One region of the Streptomyces sp. NPDC028419 genome, then DNA from elsewhere that is predicted to be linked to it. Evidence: predicted binding sites of a transcription regulator. Region 1 holds the regulator's gene; each other region holds the start of a gene.
The links. The regulator HrcA, encoded in region 1, represses chaperone genes, less so after heat shock. The targets are predictions, from matches to a motif close to TTNGCACTCNGNNNNNCNGAGTGCNAA.
Positions count from the first base shown of each region.

Region 2: a site for HrcA is predicted at 2,178-2,204, ahead of groL (chaperonin GroEL). Genes of this name have one in related genera too.
Region 3: a site for HrcA is predicted at 1,832-1,858, ahead of groES (co-chaperone GroES). Genes of this name have one in related genera too.

Region 1 is NZ_JBVHUE010000031.1:24,046-30,376, forward strand. Features, by position in the region: gene dnaJ (molecular chaperone DnaJ) at 1-1,054, opposite strand, end outside; gene hrcA (heat-inducible transcriptional repressor HrcA) at 1,055-2,071, opposite strand; gene ACZ4UB_RS30050 (MBL fold metallo-hydrolase) at 2,265-2,990, shown strand; gene ACZ4UB_RS30055 (DUF3097 domain-containing protein) at 3,019-3,819, shown strand; gene hemW (radical SAM family heme chaperone HemW) at 4,176-5,408, opposite strand; gene ACZ4UB_RS30065 (AMP-dependent synthetase/ligase) at 5,498-6,331, opposite strand, start outside.
Region 2 is NZ_JBVHUE010000028.1:113,531-119,861, reverse strand. Features, by position in the region: gene ACZ4UB_RS28705 (helix-turn-helix domain-containing protein) at 1-295, shown strand, start outside; gene groL (chaperonin GroEL) at 390-2,012, opposite strand; gene ACZ4UB_RS28695 (cold-shock protein) at 2,378-2,584, opposite strand; gene ACZ4UB_RS28690 (MoaD/ThiS family protein) at 2,979-3,254, opposite strand; gene thrC (threonine synthase) at 3,287-4,573, opposite strand; SAM riboswitch class I at 4,591-4,740, opposite strand; gene ACZ4UB_RS28680 (glucosyl-3-phosphoglycerate synthase) at 4,933-5,883, shown strand; gene ACZ4UB_RS28675 (alpha,alpha-trehalose-phosphate synthase (UDP-forming)) at 5,930-6,331, shown strand, end outside.
Region 3 is NZ_JBVHUE010000023.1:6,677-13,007, reverse strand. Features, by position in the region: gene ACZ4UB_RS25180 (sensor histidine kinase) at 1-1,099, opposite strand, end outside; gene ACZ4UB_RS25175 (response regulator transcription factor) at 1,092-1,784, opposite strand; gene groES (co-chaperone GroES) at 2,007-2,315, shown strand; gene groL (chaperonin GroEL) at 2,449-4,074, shown strand; gene ACZ4UB_RS25160 (ester cyclase) at 4,163-4,852, opposite strand; gene ACZ4UB_RS25155 (SDR family NAD(P)-dependent oxidoreductase) at 4,928-5,701, opposite strand; gene ACZ4UB_RS25150 (MOSC domain-containing protein) at 5,772-6,331, opposite strand, start outside.

The DNA.
Region 1 (6,331 bases):
CGCGCAGCTTCGCCAGCTGGCGCAGCAGTTCCTCCTGCTGCGCGTCCAGCTTGTTCGGGGTCATGACCTCGACGTGGACGATCAGGTCGCCCCGGCCGCCGCCGCGCAGGTGCGTGACGCCGCGGCCGTGCAGCGGGATGGACTGGCCCGACTGGGTGCCGGGGCGGACGTCCACCTCTTCGAGGCCGTCCAGGGTCTCCAGCGGGCACTTCGTCCCCAGGGCGGCCGCCGTCATCGGGATCGTGACCGTGCAGTGCAGGTCGTCCCCGCGGCGCTGGAAGGTCGAGTGCGGCAGCTCGTGGATCTCGACGTAGAGGTCGCCGGCGGGGCCGCCGCCGGGGCCGACCTCGCCCTCGCCCGCGAGCTGGATGCGGGTGCCGTTCTCGACACCGGCCGGGATCTTGACCGTGAGGGTGCGGCGGGAACGGACCCGACCGTCGCCCGCGCACTCGGGGCACGGGGTCGGGACCACGGTGCCGAAGCCCTGGCACTGCGGGCAGGGCCGCGAGGTCATGACCTGGCCCAGGAAGGACCGGGTGACCTGCGAGACCTCGCCGCGGCCGCGGCACATGTCACACGTCTGCGCCGAGGTGCCGGGTGCGGCGCCCTCACCGGAGCAGGTGGTGCAGACGACGGCCGTGTCGACCTGGATGTCCTTGGTCGTCCCGAAGGCCGCCTCGTCCAGTTCCAGGTCGAGGCGGATCATGGCGTCCTGGCCCCGGCGGGTCCGCGAGCGCGGTCCGCGCTGCGAGGCCTGCCCGAAGAAGGCGTCCATGATGTCCGAGAAGTTGCCGAAGCCGCCGGCTCCGAACCCGCCCGCTCCGCCGCCGCCCGAGGAGGACAGCGGGTCGCCGCCGAGGTCGTAGACCTGCTTCTTCTGCGGGTCCGACAGCACCTCGTAGGCCGCGTTGATCTCCTTGAAGCGCTCCTGCGTCTTCGGGTCCGGATTCACGTCCGGGTGGAGTTCACGCGCGAGGCGCCGGAAGGCCTTCTTGATCTCGTCCTGGGAAGCGTCGCGGCGCACGCCGAGTACGGCGTAGTAGTCCGTGGCCACTTACGACTCCGCCAGGATCTGTCCGACGTAACGTGCCACTGCGCGTACCGCTCCCATCGTTCCGGGGTAGTCCATGCGGGTCGGTCCGACCACGCCGAGTTTGGCGACTGCTTCGCCGCCCGAACCGTAACCGACCGAGACGACCGACGTGGAGTTCAGCCCCTCGTAGGCGTTCTCGTGCCCGATCCGTACGGCCATTCCCGACTCACTGGCCTCGCCCAGCAGCTTGAGGAGCACGACCTGCTCCTCCAGCGCTTCGAGCACCGGCCTGATCGTCAGGGGAAAATCGTGTCCGAAGCGGGTGAGATTGGCGGTGCCGCCGATCATCAGCCGTTCTTCGGCGTCCTCCACGAGGCATTCGAGGAGCGTCGCGAGGACGGTGGACACCGTCGCCCGGTCGTCGCTCTCGAAGGACTCCGGGAGGTCCTGCACCAGCGGCGGCACGTCGGTGAACCGACGGCCGACGACCCGGCTGTTGAGCCGCGCCCGCAAGTCCGCCAGGGAGGTCTCCCCGAAGGGCGTCTGGCAGTCGATGAGCCGCTGCTCGACCCGACCGGTGTCCGTGATCAGTACGAGCATCAGGCGGGCCGGGGCCAGCAGGAGCAGCTCGACGTGGCGGACGGTGGAGCGGGTCAGGCTGGGGTACTGGACGACGGCGACCTGCCGGGTGAGCTGCGCCAGCAGCCGCACCGTGCGACCGACGACGTCGTCGAGGTCCACGGCGCCGTCGAGGAAGTTCTGGATGGCCCTGCGCTCGGGCGTCGACAGCGGCTTGACGCCCGCCAGCCTGTCGACGAAGAGGCGGTAGCCCTTGTCCGTGGGGATGCGCCCCGCGCTGGTGTGGGGTTGGGCGATGTAGCCCTCTTCCTCCAGCACGGCCATGTCGTTGCGCACGGTGGCGGGCGAGACGCCGAGCCGGTGCCGCTCGGTGAGCGCCTTGGAGCCGACCGGCTCCTCCGTCCCGACGTAGTCCTGGACGATGGCGCGGAGCACTTCGAGTCTGCGTTCGCTGAGCATCGCGCACACCTCCGTCTGTGATGCCTGTTCGTGTGGAGCCTGTCCACCGGCCGTCATGGCGGGTGCCGCTGGCACTCGCGGTCGGTGAGTGCCAGAGATCCCCCGGTCAGTGTACGGCGGGTACGTACGGCGTTAGCAAGGGCGGCCCGTCAAGGTACCGCGCGGGGGGCGACCGCTCGACTAGCGTCGCCGCATGGACGTGAGTTGGGAAGACGCGGGTTGGGAACGGCTGACCGAACGGTCCGGCCGGCTGCGACTGCCGGTGTGGGACTGCACCGCGGGGCTGGTGGTGGGCGATGACGCGGTCCTGCTGATCGACCCCGGATCCTCCCTTCCGGAGGGGGCGGGGCTGCGGGCGGCGGCGGAGCGGATGACGGGCCGCCGGGTGACGCATATCGCATTCACGCACGGCCATTTCGATCACGTTCTGGGTGCGGCGGCCTTTCCGGAGGCCGAGGTGTACGGCGCGGTGGGCCTCGACGCGCTGCTGGCCACCGGCCGTGACGGGCTGCGCGAGGACGCCGTGCGGCACGGGCTGGCGCGGGCGGAGGCGGTCCGGGCGACCGAGTCGCTGGTCGTCCCGGGGCACCTGGTGTCGGGCGAGTGGACCCTGGAGCTGGGCGGGGTGCAGGTGCTGCTGGCCAATGTGGGGCCCGGGCACACCGGGCACGACCTCGCGGTGTTCGTGCCGGGCGACCGGGAGGTGGTCTTCTGCGGGGACCTGGTCGAGGAGTCCGGGGAGCCGCAGGCGGGCCCGGACGCGGTGCCCGCGCGGTGGCCCGCCGCCGTGGACCGGCTGCTGTCGCTGGGCGGCGACGACGCGCTGTACGTGCCCGGTCACGGAGCGGTGGTCGACGCGGCCTTCGTGCGTGCGCAACGCGACACACTGGCCCTGCGGTACGGCGTGTCGCGTGCGTGAGGCCGACGGGCCTCCTAGCGTCGGCCGGATGCGTGAGTACTCGCCCGACCTGACCCCCGCGTGGAAGCGCCCCCGCCCCGTCCCCGAGGTCCCCGCGGACCTCGACGTGGTGGTCGAGGAGGCCGGTACGGGCTTCTGCGGGGCCGTCGTCGGCTGCGAGGCGGGCACGGTGACCCTGGAGGACCGCTTCGGCAAGCGGCGGGTGTTCCCGATGGAGGCGCGCGGCTTCCTGCTGGACGGGGCCGTGGTGACCCTGGTGCGCCCCTCCAGGGCCCCGGCGGCCCCCGCGCGCACGGCCTCGGGCTCGATCGCCGTCCCGGGCGCACGGGCGCGGGTGGCGCGGGCGGGCCGGATCTACGTGGAGGGCCGCCACGACGCCGAACTGGTCGAGCGGGTCTGGGGCGACGACCTGCGCATCGAGGGCGTGGTGGTGGAGTACCTGGAGGGCATCGACGACCTCGCGGCGATCGTGGCGGACTTCGCCCCGGGGCCGGACGCGCGCCTGGGCGTGCTGGTGGACCACCTGGTGGCCGGCTCGAAGGAGTCCCGCATCGCCGCCGCGGTGACCTCGCCGGACGTCCTGGTCGCGGGCCACCCGTACGTCGACGTCTGGCAGGCGGTGAAGCCGTCCGCCCTCGGCATCCCGGCCTGGCCGGTGGTCCCCCGGGGCCAGGACTGGAAGACGGGCGTCTGCCGCGCGCTGGGCTGGCCGCCGAACACGGGCGCCGCCTGGCAGCACATCCTGTCCCGCGTCCACTCCTACCAGGACCTGGAACCAGAACTCCTGGGCCGCGTAGAAGAACTAATCGACTTCGTCACAGCCCCCTAACCCCCCTGCCCCCGGCGGGCCCTCAATCGCCGGGCAGGCTGAATGGGCCCAGGCTGCACCACACCCAGCCCCGCCATCGCTACCGGCGGGCCCTCAATCGCCGGGCAGGCTGAATGGGCCCAGGCTGCACCACATCCAGCCCCGCCGGCGTTTGAGGCGCACCACATCCAGCCCCACCGGCGCTCCAGGCACCCACAACCCCCGCCGTCGCCTCCGGCGGGCCCTCAAACGCCGGGCGGGCTGAATGGGCCCAGGCGGCACCACATCCAGCCCCGCCGGCGTTTGAGGCGCCCCCGGAGGGTTTGCCAGGCGGCGGCAGCGCCCCGGCGCGGCGCCGGAGCCGGCCCGGGCCGGGGTCAGTCGACCAGGTCGCGGACCACCGCGTCCGCCAGCAGCCGCCCCCGCAGGGTCAGCACCGCACGCCCCACCCCGTAGGGCCCGGCCTCCAACAGCCCGTCGGACAGCGCCCGCCCGGCCGCCGCGAGCCCGGCCGGAGCCAGCAGGGACAGCGGGCACCCCTCCCGCAGCCGCAGCTCCAGCAGGATCCGCTCGACCCGCCGATCCTCCGCGGACAGCAGCTCGCGCCCGGCCCCGGGCGACCTCCCGCCCGCCAGCGCCGCGGCATACGCACCGGGGTGCTTCACGTTCCACCACCGCACCCCGCCGACGTGCGAGTGCGCACCCGGCCCCGCGCCCCACCAGTCCGCCCCGCGCCAGTACAGCTCGTTGTGCAGGCAGCGCCCGGCCTCGGTCGTGGCCCAGTTGGAGACCTCGTACCAGTGGTAGCCGGCCTCCGCCATGACGGAGTCCGCGATCAGGTAGCGGTCGGCGTGCACGTCGTCGTCGGTCATCGGGACCTCGCCCCGGCGGATCCGGCGGGCCAGCTGCGTGCCCTCCTCGACGATCAGCGCGTAGGCGCTGATGTGGTCCGGCCCGGCGCCCAGCGCGGCGTCCAGCGTGGCCCGCCAGTCGTCGTCCGATTCCCCGGGGGTGCCGTAGATCAGGTCGAGGTTGACGTGCTCGAAGCCGGCCGCCCGCGCCTCCGCGACGCACGCCTCGGGGCGGCCGGGGGTGTGCGTGCGGTCCAGGACCTTCAGGACGTGCTGCTTGGCGCTCTGCATGCCGAAGGAGACGCGGTTGAAGCCGCCGGCCCGCAGCTCGGCGAGGTACGCGGAGTCGACCGAATCCGGGTTCGCCTCGGTGGTGATCTCGGCGTCCTCGGCCAGGCCGAACTCGTCCCGGATCGCCGCGAGCATCCGGACCAGGTCCGCGGCGGGCAGGAGCGTGGGCGTACCGCCGCCGACGAAGACCGTGCGGACGGACCGCGGGTCGTCGCCGAGCACCTTGCGGGCGAGGCGCACCTCGTCGATGAGGGTGTCGGCGTAGTTCTCGCGGGAGGCCAGCACGCCGCCGGTGCCGCGCAGCTCGGTGGCGGTGTAGGTGTTGAAGTCGCAGTAGCCGCAGCGCGTGGCGCAGTACGGGACGTGCAGGTAGAACCCGAGCGGCCGGTCCGCCGCACCCGCCAGGGCGTGCGACGGCAGCGAGCCGTCTTCGGGCATGGGTTCCCCGTCGGGGAGGGCGGAAGGCATGCCCCCATTGTCCCGCACGCCGACCCCTGCCGGGCGCGGCGTGCGGGCGCCCGGCCCCGGGGGCCGGCGGCGGTGGGTTCCGGTCGGGGTCAGGCCTCGTTCGAGCCCGCGTACATCTCGTCGATGAGCGCCTTGAACTCGCGCTCGACGACCGGCCGCTTCAGCTTGAGGCTGGGCGTGAGGTCGCCGTGCTCGACGTCGAGGTCGCGCGGGAGCAGTCGGAAGGTCTTGACCGTCTGCCAGCGCTGGAGGCCCTCGTTCAGGGTCTGTACGTACGTCTCGACCAGGCGCTTGGTCTCGGCCGCGGCCACGACCTCGCCGTACGTCTTGCCCTCCAGCCCGTTCTCGGCGGCCCAGCCCAGGATGGCGGGGCCGTCGAGGGCGATGAGCGCGGAGCAGAAGTTCCGGTCGGCGCCGTGGACGACGATGTTGGAGACGTAGGGGCAGATCGCCTTGAAGCGGCCCTCCACCTCGGCGGGGGCGACGTACTTCCCGCCCGAGGTCTTGATCAGGTCCTTCTTGCGGTCGGTGATGCGCAGGTAGCCGTCGGGGGACAGCTCGCCGATGTCGCCGGTGTGCAGCCAGCCGTCCGCTTCGAGCACCTCGGCGGTCTTGTCGGGCTGGTTGTGGTAGCCCTCCATGATGCCGGGGCCGCGGAGCAGGATCTCGCCGTCGTCGGCGATGCGGACCTCGGTGCCGGGGAGCGGCTTGCCGACGGTGCCGGTGCGGTAGGCCTCGCCGGGGTTGACGAAGCTGGCCGCGCTGGACTCCGTCAGGCCGTAGCCCTCCAGGATGTTGATGCCGGCGCCGGAGAAGAAGTAGGCGATCTCGGGGGCGAGGGCGGCGGAGCCGGAGACGGCGGCGCGCAGGTGGCCGCCGAAGGCGTCACGGAGCTTGGAGTAGACGAGCGCGTCGGCCACGCG
Region 2 (6,331 bases), on a different contig from region 1:
CGCGCGGGAGTACGTCGAAGCGCCCGAGGTCGAGGCCGAGCGTGCGGAGATCCGCCTCGCGATGGCCTTCGCCAAGGCCGTGTACGACCGGCGCAAGGCGCTCGGGCTGTCCCAGACGCAACTCGCCGAGCGCGCCGGGCTCACCCAGGCGAAGATCTCCCGGGTCGAGGGTGCCGACGCCGTGCCCACGCTGCCGCTGCTCCGGCGGCTCGCCCGCGCCCTCGACGCCTCGCTGACCATCGACCTGGGCTGCGACCACGAAGCGGTCACCTTCGTGGCCCGCCCCGCCGCGTAGGAACGCGGGAACGCCCGAGGGCGGCACCCCCCGTGGGGAGTGCCGCCCTCGTTCGAAGAACAGCCGATCTGCTCGGGCCGGGGCCCGGGGCGGATCAGAAGTCCATGTCACCGCCCGGCATGCCGCCGCCCGCGGGGGCACCGGCCTTCTCGGGCTTGTCGGCGATGACGGCCTCGGTGGTGAGGAACAGCGCGGCGATCGACGCGGCGTTCTGCAGCGCGGAGCGCGTGACCTTCGCCGGGTCGATGATGCCCTCGGCGATCATGTCGACGTACTCGCCGGTCGCGGCGTTCAGGCCGTGGCCGATCGGCAGGTTGCGCACCTTCTCGACGACGACGCCACCCTCGAGACCACCGTTGACGGCGATCTGCTTGAGCGGGGCCTCCAGCGCGAGCTTGACGGCGTTGGCGCCGGTCGCCTCGTCGCCCGTGAGCTCGAGCTTCTCGAAGACCGCGGAGGCCTGGAGGAGCGCGACGCCGCCACCGGCGACGATGCCCTCTTCGACGGCCGCCTTGGCGTTGCGGACGGCGTCCTCGATGCGGTGCTTGCGCTCCTTGAGCTCAACCTCCGTCGCGGCGCCGGCCTTGATGACGGCCACGCCGCCGGCCAGCTTCGCGAGGCGCTCCTGGAGCTTCTCGCGGTCGTAGTCCGAGTCGGAGTTCTCGATCTCGGCGCGGATCTGGTTGACGCGACCCTGGACCTGGTCGCTGTCGCCGGAGCCGTCGACGATCGTGGTCTCGTCCTTGGTGATGACGACCTTGCGGGCGCGGCCGAGCAGGTCGAGGCCCGCGCTCTCGAGCTTGAGACCGACCTCCTCGGAGATGACCGTGCCGCCCGTGAGGATGGCGATGTCACCGAGCATGGCCTTGCGGCGGTCGCCGAAGCCCGGAGCCTTGACGGCGACGGACTTGAAGGTGCCGCGGATCTTGTTGACGACCAGGGTCGACAGGGCCTCGCCCTCGACGTCCTCGGCGATGATCAGCAGCGGCTTGCCGGACTGCATGACCTTCTCGAGGAGCGGCAGCAGGTCCTTGACCGAGCCGATCTTCGAGTTGACGATCAGGATGTACGGGTCGTCGAGGGACGACTCCATGCGCTCCATGTCGGTGGCGAAGTACGCCGAGATGTAGCCCTTGTCGAAGCGCATGCCCTCGGTGAGCTCGAGCTCCAGGCCGAAGGTCTGCGACTCCTCGACCGTGATGACGCCTTCCTTGCCGACCTTGTCCATCGCCTCGGCGATGAGCTCGCCGATCTGGGTGTCAGCGGCGGAGATGGAGGCCGTAGAAGCGATCTGCTCCTTGGTCTCGACATCCTTGGCCTGCGCCAGCAGGGCGGCGGAGACGGCCTCGACGGCCTTCTCGATACCGCGCTTGAGGGCCATCGGGTTCGCACCGGCGGCCACGTTGCGCAGGCCCTCGCGGACGAGCGCCTGGGCGAGCACGGTGGCGGTGGTCGTACCGTCGCCGGCGACGTCGTCCGTCTTCTTGGCGACTTCCTTGACCAGCTCGGCGCCGATCTTCTCGTACGGGTCCTCGAGCTCGATCTCCTTGGCGATGGAGACACCATCGTTGGTGATCGTGGGGGCGCCCCACTTCTTCTCAAGGACGACGTTGCGACCCTTGGGGCCAAGGGTGACCTTGACGGCGTCGGCGAGCTGGTTCATGCCTCGCTCGAGACCGCGCCGGGCCTCCTCGTTGAACGCAATGATCTTGGCCATCTGAAGTGGTCCTCCCGGACAGCGGTGGATTGCTCCCGGACCGCGCCCGCGCCCGCGACGGACGGCCTGTGGGTCCGGCGGTTCCTTCCCGCCGACCCCGTGGGCCTCACCGACCCGGTCCTCGTTTTGGTAGCACTCTCACCTGGAGAGTGCTAACGCCAATGATTAGCACTCGGCACCCCCGAGTGCAAGCGGCTTCGAGGAACACCCGGTGAACGCCCGGGCCCCGCACCCGTTCCCCCACGCGTTCCCGCACGGATCCGGCCCCGGTTCCCGCCCCGGTTTCCCGCACGCACGCGGGGCCCGCATCCATGTCTCAGGATGCGGGCCCCGCGTGTTCATGTGTCGGTGGTCGATCGCTCCGGCTAGCCGACTGCGAGCTTGACCATGTCCGCCTGCGGACCCTTCTGGCCCTGCGAGATCTCGAACTCGACCCGCTGACCCTCTTCAAGGGTGCGGTACCCGTCCATCTGGATGGCGCTGTAGTGGACGAACACATCCGCACCACCGTCGACCGCGATGAAGCCGTAGCCCTTCTCCGCGTTGAACCACTTGACGGTGCCCTGAGCCATGCCTAACTCCCCTATTACTGGCCCTTGCGCAGGACCGCACTTCGCGGACCCGGGTCAGAACTTGCGCCGGAACGCCTCGACCGGGGCTGAATGTATCCGCACCGCTGCTGTCTGCAACAGGTCATTCCCGCGAGAATTCTGGACATGCCATTACATTGAAATAGGGTGAAAATTAGGAATCTTCCGGGGCAACTCGGGCCGGACAAACCACGCCAAGGACCCATAGCGCGCACGCATGTTGACTCAATGTCAACCCTCCCGCGACCCGTTCATATGCGCCGGGCAAGAACAGCGGTGGGGACTTCCCCAACTCTACCGCGCCCAACCACGCAGAATTGCCCCCTCCGTTTCCTACCGGAGGGGGCAATTCAGGTTCTGCGGTCCGAGCGGAGGGTCAGCCGCCCGCGACGGCGGGGATGATCGAGACGCCCACGCCGTCGGGCGTCGGCGTCTGCAGCCCGCTCTCGAAGCGCACGTCGTCGTCGTTGACGTAGACGTTCACGAAGCGGCGCAGCTTGCCCTGGTCGTCGAGGACGCGGGCGGCGATGCCCGGGTGGCTCCGCTCCAGGGAGTCGATGACCTCGCTGAGGGTCGCGCCCTCGGCGGCGACCTCGGCCTGGCCGCCCGTGTAGGTGCGCAGGATGGTGGGGATGCGGACGTTGACGCTCATGGCGCTGCTGCCTTTCCGGGTTCGAGGGGTGATCAGGCCAGGCCGGCGGCGCGGAACGCGTCCAGGCTCGGGCGGATGGTGGCGGTCTGGCCGCTGTCGGCGGCCACCGCCTCCAGGGTCTTCAGGCCGTCACCGGTGTTCAGGATCACGGTCGTCAGCGCCGGGTCCAGCTGCCCGTTCTCGATGAGCTTCTTCGTCACGCCGACGGTCACGCCGCCCGCGGTCTCGGCGAAGATGCCCTCGGTCTGGGCCAGGATCTTGATGGCCTCGACGACCTGGGTGTCGTTGACGTCCTCGACGTAACCGCCGGTGCGGCGGGCGATGTCCAGGACGTACGGGCCGTCGGCCGGGTTGCCGATCGCGAGCGACTTGGCGATGGTGTCCGGCTTCTGCGGGCGGACCACGTCGTGACCGGCCTTGAAGGCGGTCGAGACGGGCGAGCAGCCCTCGGCCTGGGCGCCGAAGATCTTGTAGGGCTTGTCCTCGACCAGGCCGAGCTTGATCAGCTCCTGCAGACCCTTGTCGATCTTCGTCAGCTGCGAGCCGGACGCGATCGGGATGACGATCTGGTCGGGCAGCCGCCAGCCGAGCTGCTCGCAGATCTCGTACGCCAGGGTCTTGGAGCCCTCGCCGTAGTACGGGCGCAGGTTGACGTTGACGAAGCCCCAGCCCTCGCCGAGCGGGTCGCCGATCAGTTCCGAGCAGAAGCGGTTGACGTCGTCGTAGTTGCCCTCGATGCCGACCAGGTCACCGCCGTACACGCCGGCCATGACGACCTTGCCCTGCTCCAGGTCGTGCGGGATGAAGACGCAGGAGCGCAGTCCGGCGCGGGCGGCGGCGGCGCCGACGGCCCCGGCCAGGTTGCCCGTGGAGGAGCAGGAGAGCGTGGTGAAGCCGAAGGCGCGGGCGGCCTCGACGGCGATGGCGACGACGCGGTCCTTGAAGGAGTGCGTCGGGTTGCCGGAGTCGTCCTTGACGTAGAGCTTGCCGGTGACGCCCAGCTCCTTGGCCAGGTTCTCGGCGTCCACGAGCTTGGTGAAGCCCGGGTTCAGGTTCGGCTTCGAGGCCACGTCGGCGGGGACGGGCAGCAGCGGGGCGTAGCGCCAGATGTTGTTCGGGCCGGCTTCGATCGCGGCGCGCAGCGCCTCGGGGTCACCGGTCGGAAGCTCGTAGGCCACTTCGAGCGGGCCGAAACACTCGGCACAGGCGAAAATGGGACCCAGCTCGAAGCGGGTGGCGCATTCGCGGCAGGAAAGCCCGATGGCGGGTCCGAGATCGACGGTGGTCGCGGCAGAGGTGGCGACAGTCTGTACAGACATGACGGCGAGGCCCTTTCTCCTCATCTTCCCCGTGGCGCACTTCGCCACGAGACGGATTTGGCACCTTCCCTAGTCGGGGACCTCGCTGACTTTGCAAAATCGCGAGACCGACTGGAGGGTTGCCGGGGCTTCAACGGGCCGTATCCCTCTGCCCCTCTGGATGAGCGGTATGGCGCGAACGCGCCTTGGCGGCGCACTCGTGCGTTTGTACCGAAGGACCCCCGACATGCGATGGTCCTCCGCGTTGTTCAAGACTGTAACCGAAGGCATGGATGGTTGAGACAGCCGTCCGAACCGCGAGATGGATCACATTTCGGCCATATCGCTGGCCGGCCACGACTCGATAGGGAGTGCTGAAGGTGCTGGAAGAGGTGGAGCGCTGGCTGGGGGCCCGCTCCTGGTCCGCCACCGACCGACCGCTGGAGCAGCTCCTTTCGGCCAAGCGGGCATCGGGCATCACGGTCAGCGTCGTGTTGCCCGCGCTCAATGAGGAGGCGACGGTCGGCGCGATCGTCGAGGTCATCCGCCGCGACCTGATGGACGCCCTCCCCGTCCCCCTCGTCGACGAGCTCGTCGTCATCGACTCCGGCTCGGGCGACCGCACCTCGGAGGTCGCCGCGAAGGCCGGCGCCCGCGTGGTGCACCGCGACGAGATCCTGCCGCGGGTCCCGGCGCTGCCCGGCAAGGGCGAGGTGCTGTGGCGCTCGCTGCTGGTGACCAGCGGGGACGTCGTCTGCTTCGTCGACGCCGACCTGCGCGACTTCTCCGCCGCCTTCGTCTCCGGGATCGTCGGCCCGCTGCTGACCGAACCGGACGTGCAGTTCGTCAAGGCGATGTACGACCGCCCGCTGGGCGACGCGCCCGGCCAGGGCGGCCGGGTCACCGAGCTGGTGGCCCGCCCGCTGCTGAACCTGCACTGGCCGCAGCTGGCCGGATTCGTCCAGCCGCTGGGCGGCGAGTACGCGGTGCGCCGCTCGCTGCTGGAGCGGCTGCCCTTCCCCGTCGGCTACGGCGTGGAGCTCGGCCTGTTGGTGGACGCGCTGCACACGGCCGGTCTGGACGCGCTCGCGCAGGTGGACGTCGGCGTCCGGCTGCACCGCCACCAGGACGGGCGGGCGCTGGGCCGAATGGCCGCCGCGATCTACCGGACCGCGCAGCTGCGGCTCTCGCGCGGGCACCTCGTACGGCCCGAGCTGACCCAGTTCGAGCGCGGCCCGGACGGCTTCGAGCCGCACACCTACCCGGTGGACACGGTGGAGCGGCCGCCGATGCGGGGCGTCGAGGAGTACGCCCACCGACGCGTGGCATGACGGCACTCACAGTTTGAGCGCGGGCCCGCCGGGCTAGGTTGCCCGCATGGCCTTCTCGGTACTCGTCGCCGCCAACCGCGGTCCGCTCTCGTACGCCCTCGACACCGACGGGGGCCTCAGCGCCCGCCGCGGCGGGGGCGGTCTCGTCTCCGGCCTCTCCGCCGCCCTCGGCCGCCAACCGGACGCGCTGTGGATCTGCGCGGCGCTCTCGGAGGCGGACCGCGAGGCGGTCCGCCGCGGGGTCGCCGAGCCGGGCGTGCGGATGCTGGACATCGACCCCGAGGTGTACGACGGCGCCTACAACGCCATCGCCAATTCGGTGCTCTGGTTCACCCACCACCACCTGTACGACGTCCCGCGCGAGCCGGTCTTCGACGCGGCGTTCCACCGGGCCTGGGAGTCGTACGTCGCCTACAACCGGGCCTTCGCCGAGGCGCTGGCCGAGGAG
Region 3 (6,331 bases), on a different contig from region 1:
CCACCTCGGTACGGGCGTGCCGCAGCGCGTTGTCCACCAGGTTGGCCAGCGCCCGCTCCAGCCGCGCCGGATCCCCGACCGCCGGTACGGGCGCCCCCGCGACCACCCGCAGCCGCACCCGCGGCGCGCGCCGGCGGGCCGCGTCCTCCGCGGCCAGCAGCGCCAGGTCCACCGGTTCGGTGCGCGGCGCCGGCCGCCCGTCGAGCCGGGCCAGCAGCAGCAGGTCGGCCGCGATCCGCTGGAGCCGCTCGGTGTCGGCCAGGGCGGCCGCGACCGACTTCCGGTCGGGCTCCTCCAGCGCCACCTCCAGCCGGGACCGCACGGCGGCCAGCGGATTGCGCAGCTCGTGCGAGGCGTCGGCGGTGAACTGGCGCTGGCGCGCGTCCGAGCGCTCCAGCCGGTCCAGGGTGTCGTTCACGGTCCGGGCCAGGCGCGCGATCTCGTCCGCCCCGCCCGGATCGGGCACCCGCCGGTCCAGCTCGCTCGCGGTGACCGAGGCCAGGGCGTCGCCGATCGCGGTGACCGGGCGCAGCGCGAGCCCCGCCACCCACCAGGCGAGCGCGGCGGCGAAGGCGATCAGCGGGGGCGCGCCGCCCAGCATCCCGTAGGCGACGGAACGGGTGGCGCCGTCCACGTCCCCGAGGACGGTCATCGCGTAGACGTAGTGCGGCGCCCCGGCCGCGCCGGCCCCGGCCGGCCCGGGGGAGCGGACCACGACCACCGCGCGCCGCTCACCGCTCCCGGGGGCGGGCGGCGGCAGGACGGTCGCGCGCGAATCCGCCCCGGCGGCCGGGCGCAGCCCCGCCAGCTCGGCGGGCAGTCGCCCCGGATCCCCGCTGGCGGCGGTCACCGCGCCCGCCGAGTCGAGGACGAGCACCAGGTCCACCCCGCTCTCGGGGGCCGGCAGCCGCCCCGCGGGCAGGGTCCGGGTGTCGAGCTGGGCCGCCACCTTGCGGGCGGCCAGCTCGGTGCGGCCGTTGGTGTTGTCCATGAGGTTGGCGCGCAGCAGGCCGTAGAGCCAGATCCCGCCCACGGCCAGGACGGCCGTCATCGCGAGCGCGGCGGCGAGGGCCGCGCGGGCCCGGACGCTGCTAACCACCGTCGGGGGCCATCCGGTAGCCGGTGCCGTGGACGGTGCGGATGGAGCGGCGCCCGAAGGGGGCGTCGATCTTCTTGCGCAGCGAGGAGACGTACACCTCGACGATGTTCGGGTCGATGTCCGCGGAGCCGCCGGGGGAGCGCCAGACCTCGTCCAGGATCTCCTGCTTGGCCACGGCCCGTCCCGGGTGCTCCATCAGGCAGGCCAGCACGCCCAACTCGCGGGCGGTCAGCTCGATGTCCTGGGTGCCCCGGCGGCAGCGGCGGGCCTCGGGGTCGAGGAAGAGGTCGCCGGCCTGGAGGGTGGTGGAGCGCCCGGGCGCCCCGGCCCGCCGGGCCAGCGCCCGGACGCGGGCGCCCAGGACGACGAAGGAGAACGGCTTGGTCAGGTAGTCGTCGGCGCCGGAGTCCAGGCCCTCGGCCTCGTCGTACTCGCCGTCCTTGGCGGTGAGCATCAGCACCGGGGTGGCGTCGCCGTGGGCGCGCATCCGCGTGCAGATCTCGTACCCGCTGAGTCCGGGCAGCATCAGGTCCAGCAGGACCACGTCGTAGGGGCCGCCGCTGAGCGCGAGCTCCAGGCCGCGGTGGCCGTCGTGCGCGACCTCGACCCAGTGGCCCTCGGCGGACAGGCCGCGCCGCAGGGACTCGGCCAGCCCCTCTTCGTCTTCGACCACGAGAATGCGCACGTCCCAAGCGTCACACACCGGGCCGGGACAACACCGGACGCGAGAAATTGGCACTCCGCTTGACCGAGTGCTAATCGCCGGAATAGTCTCGGGCCTGGCACTCGCCACTGGTGAGTGCCAACACAGCGACAGGCAGGTCCGGCACCCGCGACGACGGAACCACCTGGTCGCCACCCCAAAAACAGTTAACCCCGTGAGATCTCCGAAGGGGGAGACCGGATCGTGACGACCACCAGCTCCAAGGTTGCCATCAAGCCGCTTGAGGACCGCATCGTGGTCCAGCCGCTCGACGCCGAGCAGACCACGGCTTCCGGCCTGGTCATCCCGGACACCGCGAAGGAGAAGCCCCAGGAGGGCGTCGTCCTCGCCGTGGGTCCGGGTCGCTTCGAGGACGGCCAGCGTCTTCCGCTGGACGTCACCGTCGGCGACGTCGTCCTGTACAGCAAGTACGGCGGCACCGAAGTGAAGTACAACGGCGAGGAGTACCTCGTCCTCTCGGCCCGCGACGTGCTCGCGATCGTCGAGAAGTAAGTCACTTCTCCAGTTTTGCTTTGAGCTACGCCCCTGGTCACCCCTGCTGATGCCGGGCGGCGAGGGGCGTAGTTCGTTCAAGGCGGTCGCGGTGAGCGGCCGGGGATCGCAACGAGAGGGCTGAACCGCTCCCATGCCGAAGATTCTTAAGTTTGACGAGGACGCCCGTCGCGCTCTGGAGCGCGGCGTCAACAAGCTTGCCGACACGGTCAAGGTGACGATCGGCCCCAAGGGCCGCAACGTCGTCATCGACAAGAAGTTCGGCGCCCCCACCATCACCAACGACGGTGTCACCATCGCGCGTGAGGTCGAGCTCGACGACCCGTACGAGAACCTGGGCGCCCAGCTGGTGAAGGAGGTGGCGACCAAGACCAACGACATCGCGGGTGACGGCACCACCACCGCCACCGTGCTGGCCCAGGCGCTGGTCCGCGAGGGTCTGCGCAACGTCGCCGCCGGCGCCTCCCCGGCCGCCCTGAAGAAGGGCATCGACGCGGCGGTCAAGGCCGTCTCCGCCGAGCTGCTGGAGACCGCCCGCCCGATCGAGGACAAGTCCGACATCGCCGCCGTGGCCGCGCTCTCCGCGCAGGACGCCCAGGTCGGCGAGCTCATCGCCGAGGCGATGGACAAGGTCGGCAAGGACGGTGTCATCACCGTCGAGGAGTCCAACACCTTCGGCCTGGAGCTGGAGTTCACCGAGGGCATGGCCTTCGACAAGGGCTACCTCTCCCCGTACATGGTGTCCGACCAGGAGCGTATGGAGGCCGTCCTCGAGGACCCCTACATCCTGATCAACCAGGGCAAGATCTCGTCCATCCAGGACCTGCTGCCGCTGCTGGAGAAGGTCATCCAGGCGGGCGCCTCCAAGCCGCTGCTGATCATCGCCGAGGACGTCGAGGGCGAGGCGCTCTCCACCCTCGTCGTCAACAAGATCCGTGGCACCTTCAACGCCGTGGCCGTCAAGGCCCCCGGCTTCGGTGACCGCCGCAAGGCGATGCTCCAGGACATGGCCGCCCTCACCGGCGCCACCGTCATCGCCGAAGAGGTCGGCCTCAAGCTCGACCAGGCCGGTCTGGACGTGCTGGGCTCCGCCCGCCGCGTCACGATCACCAAGGACGACACGGTCATCGTCGACGGTGGCGGCAGCCACGACGACGTCCTGGGCCGCGTCAACCAGATCAAGGCCGAGATCGAGTCCACGGACTCGGACTGGGACCGCGAGAAGCTGCAGGAGCGCCTGGCGAAGCTCGCCGGTGGCGTCTGCGTCATCAAGGTCGGCGCCGCCACCGAGGTGGAGCTCAAGGAGAAGAAGCACCGCCTCGAGGACGCCATCTCGGCGACCCGCGCCGCGGTCGAGGAGGGCATCGTCTCCGGCGGTGGCTCCGCGCTCGTCCACGCCGTCAAGGTCCTGGAGGGCAACCTCGGCCTGACCGGCGACGAGGCCACCGGTGTCGCGGTCGTCCGCCGCGCCGCCGTCGAGCCGCTGCGCTGGATCGCGGAGAACGCGGGCCTCGAGGGCTACGTCATCACCGCGAAGGTCGCCGAGCTCGACAAGGGCCAGGGCTTCAACGCCGCCACCGGCGAGTACGGCGACCTGGTCAAGGCCGGCGTCATCGACCCGGTCAAGGTCACCCGCTCCGCCCTGGAGAACGCCGCCTCCATCGCCTCCCTGCTGCTCACGACCGAGACCCTGGTCGTCGAGAAGCCGGCCGAGGACGAGGGCGACGCCGGTCACGGCGGCCACGGCCACAGCCACTGACCTGGTCGGTAGCGCGCCGGTCCGCCGGCGCGCCCGCCCACGGGCACATGGGAAAGCCCCGTTCCGTCGGAACGGGGCTTTCTCCGTCTCACATGCCCAGCTGGCGCATCAGTCCCGGTGCGTCGTAGTACCACCAGTCCTCCGCGATCTGACCGTTCTCGAGCCGGATCGTCGTACAACCCGACATCGTGACGTCCTTGCCGGTCGGTGCGATCCCCATGAACTCGCCGCGGTGGGTGCCGCGCCAGTCCCACAGGGTGGTGACGCAGTCCCCCTCGGCGATCTGGCGCGTCCTGTCGAAGGTGAAGTCGAAGGCGTCGCGCCACATGCCGATCGTGCGGCGCATGCCGTCCCGGCCGTTGCCCAGGCCCTCGGTGTCCATCATGTCGTGACTGATGAAGCCGACCGCCACGCACTCGTCGATGACGTCGAAGTCGCCCTTGACGGCGACGTCCTCGAAGATCCGGTTCGCGACGAGCTTGTTGAGGTACTCGTCGCGCACCACGTCGAGGTTCATGAACTTGGGCATGCCGTCGCAGAGGGCCACCATCTCCTGGAACATCCGGTCCGTCTCCGGGAGTTGAGAGTTCCTCATGGCCTCCTCGTAGGAGGGGAATTCGACCAGGTCCACGTAGTGGGTGCCCGAGTCGCGGTCCCTGCCGATCAGGGTGTGGGTGACCGTGCGCCTGCCGGCGGTCTGTTCCGCGTAGCGGTCGATGAGTGCGTTCATCTCGTCGAACCGCTTCGTCTCGTAATCGATTACCTGTACGAATGTCATCGCGTCGCCTCCCAGCGGGAACGGGACACGTCCAGTTTAAGGAGGATTGCGCTAATTGGGTGGTTTACCCGCCAGTCACTGGGGGCCGTACTTGCGGCCCGTACGCGAGGACACCCCACCCAGGAGCCCGCGCGGGGCCAGCTTCACCACGCTCATCAGCGCCTTGTAGCGGGGGTCCGGGATCGACACCGTCCGCCCGCGCGCCAGGTCGGCCAGCGCTTCGGCGACCAGTTTGTCCGCGTCCAGCCACATCCAGTTGGGGATGTTGTCGGTGCCCATCCCGGCCCGCTCGTGGAATTCCGTACGGACGAAGCCCGGGCACAGGGCCATCAGCCGGACCCCGGAGTCCGCCAGGTCCTTCGCCGCGCCCTGGGTGAACTGCACGACCCAGGCCTTGCTCGCCCCGTACGTCCCGCGCGGCAGGAAGGCGGCCACCGAGGCCACGTTGACCACGCCGCCGCGGCCGCGCGTGCGCATCGACGCGGTCGCCGCCGAGGTCAGCCGCAGGACGGCCTCGATGTGCACCTTGATCATGGTCAGCTCGTCGGCCATCGGTACCTCCAGGTACCGGCCCTTGTTGCCGAAGCCCGCGTTGTTGACCAGCAGGTCCACCGGGTGCTTGAGGTCGGCCAAGCGCTGCTCGACCGCCGTGATGCCCTCCTCCGTGGAGAGGTCGGCGCTCAGCACCTCGGCCTCGATGCCGTGCCGGTCGTGCAGCTCGGTCGCCTGCTCGCCGAGTCGCTTGGTGTCGCGCGCCACCAACACCAGGTTGTGCCCCTGGGCGGCGAGCTTGCGGGCGAAGGCGGCGCCGATGCCCGCCGTGGATCCTGTGATCAACGCAGTCGTCATAGGCGCAACCTAGCGCCGCGACCGCGAATGTCCACCGGGTGCCCGGCGCCGGCGCCGGCCGTGGGGCCCGTCAGACCCGCGCGCCGCCGGCCCCGGTGCCGTACTTCGCCACGTACGCGCGGATCGCGTCCCGCGCCTTGGGCTCCAGCGCGTCACCCGCCGCCAGCGCCCGCGGGAGCAGCGCGCGCTCGGTGGTGAAGGCGCGGAACCAGAAGCCGACGCTCACCTCGTGGTCCGGCCGGTGGACGACCTCGATCGGGTCGCCCGGGGAGACCGAGCCCTCCTCGATCACCCGCAGGTACGCGCCCGGGCGGACCTCCCGGGTGAAGCGCTTGACCCAGCTCTCCTCCTCCAGGAACCCCTGGAAGGTCCGGCACGGGATCCGGGCGGAGGCCACTTCGAGGACCAGGTCCGCGCCGACCCGCCACCGCTCGCCCACCCGCGCACCGGTGACGTCGAGCCCCGCGGTGGTGAAGTTCTCGCCGAAGATCCCGCCGGGCAGCGTCCGGCCCAACTCGCCCTCCCACCAGTCCAGGTCCTCGCGCGCGTACGCGTAGACCGCCTGGTGCTCGCCGCCGTGGTGGCGCAGGTCGCAGACGGCGTCGCCCTCGACCCCGCTGGCGCCGGTGC